Pigmentiphaga aceris: one gene and its partner. The main gene of each other region encodes a partner of the protein of the gene in region 2 in a complex. Links are inferred from orthologs where the notes say so. Each region holds a gene or a part of one and is shown on either strand. Other genes may lie near its edges.

Region 1 (3,054 bases), 2.5 Mb from region 2 along the record:
CCTGAATGAAGTGGTGCCTTCGCGCACGCTGATCGAACAGTTGAGTGAGATTGCGCCACTGGTGCCGGTTGCAGCTGCCTATTCAGGCGAGGTTGCCGAACGCTGGCGCTACACCGACGGCAGCGGTGAAATCGGCGTCATTTCAAGCGTGACGCAGGCTTTCTGCGGCACCTGTACGCGCGCACGGCTGTCAACCGACGGCAAGCTCTACCTGTGCCTGTTCGCAGATCAGGGCTATGACCTGAAGACCTTGTTGCGCAACGGCGCAGATGACACGACCTTGGCTACCGCCATGGCGGGCATCTGGCAGCAACGCAATGACAACTACTCAGAGCGCCGCAGCGCCGACACCCAGCGCGCCAACAAGATCGAGATGAGTTATATCGGCGGTTGAGCACGTGCGTTCACCGATCCCTACCCACGATATTGCGGGCCTGATTCTGGCGGGTGGACAAGGCTCGCGCATGGGTGGCGTGGACAAGGGCTTGCAGGACTTGCATGGCCGCCCTTTGGTTGCCCATGTGCATGAACGACTGGCCGCCCAGGTGGCCACGGTGCTGATCAGCGCCAACCGCCATCACGACCAATACCGCGCGTGGAGCAGCCAGGTGCTGCCAGACAACATTGCCGACTACCCTGGCCCGCTGGCGGGCATTGAAGCCGCATTGACAGCCCTCGCATCACAAGCCCCCGCCCTGCCCTGGCTGGCAACGGTTCCCTGCGACGCGCCTTGCCTGCCTGCCAACCTGATCGAGCGACTGGCAACGGCGGCTGCCAACCAGCAATGCCACGTCGCCATTGCCCACCACGGCGACCGCGTGCACCCAGTCTTTGCGTTGATCCACATAGACAGCCTGCCCGCACTGCGCGCCTACATTGCCACCGGGCGCAGGCGGGCCGATGGCTGGTATGCCGACCTGCCACATGCCTACGCAGACTTCAGCGACGGCAAAGACGCGTTCATCAACGTGAACACACACGAAGAACTCGCCGCGCTGAGTTCGGCTCAGAAATAAAAAGGGGCTGGACCTTTGAAAGTCCAACCCCCTCTTCCCTACCGACTGCCTGAGATCAAACAGCCGAAATCACTTCCGCCGGCTGATTCGTCAAGATCGCCAGCAGGTGCGCAATTTCCTCACGCATCTTGCGACGGTCGACGATCATGTCGATAGCACCCTTTTCCAGCAGGAACTCGGCGCGCTGGAAGCCTTCCGGCAACTTTTCGCGCACGGTCTGCTCGATCACACGTGGGCCGGCAAAGCCGACCAAGGCCTTCGGCTCAACGATCACCACGTCGCCCATGAAGGCGAAGCTGGCCGACACACCACCCATGGTCGGATCGGTCAACACGCTGATGAAAGGCAGCTTGTTGGCCGCCAGACGAGTCAGCATGGCGTTGGTCTTGGCCATTTGCATCAGCGACAGCAAGCCTTCCTGCATACGCGCGCCGCCCGAAGCCGTCACGCAGATGAAGGGTACTTTCTGATCCAGCGCCTGCTGGGCACCACGCGCAAAGCGCTCGCCCACCACCGAGCCCATGGAGCCGCCCATGAATTCGAATTCAAAGCAGGCAACCACCACAGGAATGGCCAGAATCGAGCCGCCCATGGCGACCAGGGCATCGGTCTCACCGGTTTGCGCCATGGCATCTTGCAGACGGTCCGGGTACTTTTTCGAGTCCCTGAACTTCAGGCTGTCGATCGGCAGCGTGCCCACGCCGATCTCGTAGCGGCCTTCGGCGTCCAGCAAGGAATCGATGCGCTCGCGCGCGCCAATGCGCATGTGGTGGTCGCACTTCGGGCAGACCTGAAGGTTCTTGGCGAGGTCGTCGCTATACAGCACGGTCTCGCAGGACGGGCATTTGACCCACAGGCCTTCGGGTACCCGGCGTGCGGCACTGTCGGAGGTCTTGATCCGTGGGGGAAGCAGCTTATCGATCCAGCTCATGCGGATTTCCTTGTTTCATTGGGTGCGCTGCGCGGCGGCAACGCATCGAGCGCGTGGCGGATTGTACGCAACCACGCGCCCGCTGCGCGCGAAGCAAGCGCCGGCCAGTCGGCTTCCGGCGCATCTTTCACGGCGGTTTCAATTTCCTGGATGAGGCGCGTGCCAATTACCACCGCATCAGCAGTGCTGCCGACAGCCTGGGCACTGGCAGCATCACGGATGCCAAAGCCCACGCCAACCGGCAAAGAGATATGTTGACGAATGTCGTCAAGACGGCGGGCAACTTCAGTCGTGTCCAGGTTGCCGGCCCCCGTCACGCCCTTGAGCGAGACGTAATACACGTAGCCTCGCGCCACTTCACCGACGGACTTGATGCGGGCCTCAGTGGAAGTGGGTGCGAGCAGGAAAATCGGCGCCAAACCGTGCTGATCGAGCAGCGCGCCGAATTCCACCGACTCTTCCGGCGGGTAATCAACCACCAGCACTCCATCGACGCCAGCATCGACTGCCTGGCGCACAAAGGCTTCCTGACCCATGCGCTCGATGGGGTTGGCGTACCCCATCAAGACCACCGGCGTTTGCGTATCGGTCTGGCGGAATTCACGCACCAGGTCCAAGACCTTGCGCAGACCCACTTTGCGCGCCACGGCACGTTCGCTGGCGCGCTGAATCACCGGGCCATCGGCCATCGGGTCGGAGAACGGAACACCGAGTTCGATGATGTCCGCGCCGGCCTCGACCAGTGCGTGCATCACCGGCACGGTGCTTTCGGGCGACGGGTCACCCGTAGTGATGTAGGGAACCAAGGCCGGCGTGCCCTTTTCCGCGCGACGCGCGAAAGCGTCGGCAATGCGGGTGGACTTGGCAGACGAGGCAGAAGCAGATGAGAACGAAGTCGCGGTCATGATCGACATCTCCTTAGAAAGTGATGCCGGAACGTTCGCCGACGGTATGCATGTCCTTGTCGCCACGGCCGGACAGATTGACCAGCAGAATCTGGTCCGGCGACATGGTGGGTGCCAGACGCACAGCGTGCGCAATGGCGTGCGAGGACTCAAGCGCCGGAATGATGCCTTCAAGGCGGCAGCAATCATGGAAAGCGGCCAG
Region 2 (2,918 bases):
CTGATATTCAACCACGTTGCATACACGGCCGCGACCTCTTCGGCCTGACGTTCGAGCACGCCGGACAAGACCAAGTGGCCACCCGGCAGCACACGTTCGCACAACATCGGTGCCAACACCTTCAAAGGGTTGGACAGAATATTGGCCACCACGACATCGGCACGCCATCCGGCATGCGTGTCGGGCAAGCCAGCATCGATTTCCACATCGTTGGCCTGCGCATTGTCATGCGCCGACTGAACGGCCTGCGGATCGATGTCGATACCTACCGTGGGACCTGCGCCCAGCTTGCGCGCGGCAATCGCCAGAATGCCGGACCCGCAACCGTAGTCCAGCACGCGCTGGCCGGCCTGCAGGTTGCTGGCCAGCCACGACAGGCACAGGTGCGTCGTGGGATGGCTGCCGGTACCGAAGGCCAGGCCCGGATCAAGCCGGATCACCACGCCATCCACGCCCGCAGGCGAGGCAACGCGGGCTTCACCCGGCACATCGTGCCAGGTGGGCACGATCCAGATCCGGCCGTCTACCGCAATGGGTTCGAACTGAGACTGGGTCAAGCGCACCCAGTCGGCGTCCGGCACCTCACGCAGCGTCCAGGCGGGCGCTGCGTCAAGGCTCAACGCGCCGCTGGCCTGATCCATCAGCTGTGCCGGGTCGTCGCCGTCGGCGATCAGCGCAACCACACGATTGCGTGACCACGCCTGCACGTCAGGCTCCAGGCCGGGTTCACCGAACAAGGGCTGTTCGGCCTGGGTACCTTCGTCGGCGTCTTCCACCGACACCGACAGCGCGCCGGCGTCGAGCAAGGCATCGGATAGCGACTCAGCGAGCGCTTCAGGACAATCTAGAACCAGTTCGCGCACGATTTACGCCGGACGTTGAGCAAGACGATGCTCAAGATAGTGGATGGTGGTACCGCCTTCAACGAAACGCGCGTCGACCATCAGCTCGCGATGCAGCGGCACGTTGGTCGAAATGCCTTCCACCACCATTTCCGACAAGGCGATGCGCATGCGGGCCAGGGCCTGCTCGCGGGTGTCGCCGTAAGTGATGATCTTGGCGATCATCGAGTCGTAATTCGGCGGCACGAAGTAGCCGTTGTAGACGTGCGAATCGACACGCACGCCAGGACCACCCGGCACATGCCAGTTAGTGATGCGGCCAGGGCTGGGCGTGAAGCGGAACGCATCTTCTGCGTTGATCCGGCATTCGATCGCATGACCCTTGAACTGGATGTCGCGCTGACGCAGACGGAATTTCTCGCCAGCGGCTACACGGATCTGTTCCTGCACCAGGTCGATGCCAGTGATGGCTTCGGTGACCGGGTGTTCAACCTGAATGCGGGTGTTCATTTCAATGAAATAGAACTCGCCGTTTTCATACAGGAATTCGAAGGTACCCGCGCCGCGATAACCCATCTTGCGGCAGGCTTCCGCGCAACGATCGCCGATACGGTCGATCAGGCGACGCGGAATGTGCGGTGCCGGTGCTTCTTCGATGATCTTCTGGTGGCGACGCTGCATCGAGCAATCGCGCTCGCCCAGCCAGACGGCGCTGCGCAGGCCGTCGGCCAACACCTGGATTTCCACATGGCGAGGGTTCTCGAGGAACTTCTCCATGTAGACCTCGGGGTTGTTGAACGCCGCCCCGGCCTCTGAGCGCGTCATGGTGACGGCGTTCAGCAGTGCAGCTTCGGTGTGCACCACGCGCATGCCACGGCCACCGCCGCCGCCTGCTGCCTTGATGATGACCGGATAGCCAACCTGACGTGCAATCTGCACGATTTCTTTCGGATCTTCCGGCAACGCGCCTTCGGAACCTGGCACCACCGGCACACCAGCGGCAATCATTGCCTGCTTGGCGCTGACCTTGTCGCCCATCAGGCGAATGGTTTCCGGGCGCGGGCCGATGAAGACGAAGCCGCTTTTCTCGACACGTTCGGCAAAGTCGGCGTTCTCGGACAGGAAACCGTAACCGGGGTGGATTGCCTCGGCATCGGTGACTTCAGCGGCCGAGATGATCGCGGGGACATTGAGGTAGCTGTCGCGCGAAGGCGCGGGGCCGATACACACCGCCTCGTCAGCGAGTCGGACGTACTTGGCGTCGCGGTCGGCTTCGGAGTAGACGACAACGGTCTTGATGCCCATCTCGCGGCAAGCGCGCTGAATACGCAGCGCGATCTCGCCCCGATTGGCAATCAGGATCTTTTCGAACATGAATGGCTTTCCTGAAGGTGGCGCAGGCACAGCTTCGCCGAGCGACGCCGGATCGGCGTCTGGCTGCGGGAGCGTGTCTCCTGCCCGGACCATGGGAATCGGTATTGGCGTCTTAGCCGATCACGAACAACGGCTGACCGTACTCTACCGGCTGGCCGTTTTCGACCAGGATTTCCTTGATCGTGCCGGATTTGTCGGCTTCGATCTCGTTCAGCAGCTTCATCGCTTCAATGATGCAAAGCGGATCGCCTTCCTTGACCGACTGGCCGACTTCGATGAAGGCCGGCGAGCCCGGGTTCGGGGCGCGGTAGAAGGTACCGACCATCGGCGACTTCACGACGTGGCCTTGAACGGCAGCAGGCGCGACGGGTGCAGCAGCAACCGGTGCGACTTCGGCAACGGGTGCCACGGGCAGCGGTGCAGCCGTAGCAGCGCCGACACCACCGACTTGTCCACCTTGCGGGAACTTGACGATACGGACCTTACCTTCGCCTTCCGTGATTTCCAGTTCGGCGATGCCCGATTCGGCCACGAGGTCGATCAGGGTCTTGAGCTTTCTGAGATCCATGGGTTTATTCCCAAAAAAAACCGTTGGGCAGGGCCACGCATCCGCTTATAGCGCCACGAAGCCACACCAGCAACATTCAAATTCAATGGTCGAGCGCAAAACGCACCGCGGCTTCATAGCCGTCGGCGCCCAGT

The links. The genes of interacting proteins can lie anywhere in the genome.
Region 1: the proteins of accC (region 2) and accD are in contact, whole or in part, in a solved structure (PDB 8UXZ), measured with the Escherichia coli proteins. The link is inferred for Pigmentiphaga aceris from one-to-one orthologs.

Annotation. Positions count from the first base shown.
Region 1 is NZ_CP043046.1:3,416,040-3,419,093, forward strand. What follows is about bases 10-2,992. They hold accD (acetyl-CoA carboxylase, carboxyltransferase subunit beta), read right to left. Parts: upstream 1,948-2,992; coding sequence 1,072-1,947; downstream 10-1,071. Other genes in these bases: moaA (GTP 3',8-cyclase MoaA), read left to right, coding at 10-394; mobA (molybdenum cofactor guanylyltransferase MobA), read left to right, coding at 399-1,016; trpA (tryptophan synthase subunit alpha), read right to left, coding at 1,944-2,852; trpB (tryptophan synthase subunit beta), read right to left, coding at 2,866-2,992. Outside these bases: more of moaA, read left to right, coding at 1-9; more of trpB, read right to left, coding at 2,993-3,054.
Region 2 is NZ_CP043046.1:932,050-934,967, reverse strand. Bases 42-2,888 are described here. They hold accC (acetyl-CoA carboxylase biotin carboxylase subunit), read right to left. Parts: upstream 2,217-2,888; coding sequence 867-2,216; downstream 42-866. Other genes in these bases: aroQ (type II 3-dehydroquinate dehydratase), read right to left, coding at 2,867-2,888; accB (acetyl-CoA carboxylase biotin carboxyl carrier protein), read right to left, coding at 2,329-2,784; prmA (50S ribosomal protein L11 methyltransferase), read right to left, coding at 42-863. In the rest of the region: more of prmA, read right to left, coding at 1-41; more of aroQ, read right to left, coding at 2,889-2,918. UniProt on the Escherichia coli protein: This protein is a component of the acetyl coenzyme A carboxylase complex; first, biotin carboxylase catalyzes the carboxylation of the carrier protein and then the transcarboxylase transfers the carboxyl group to form malonyl-CoA.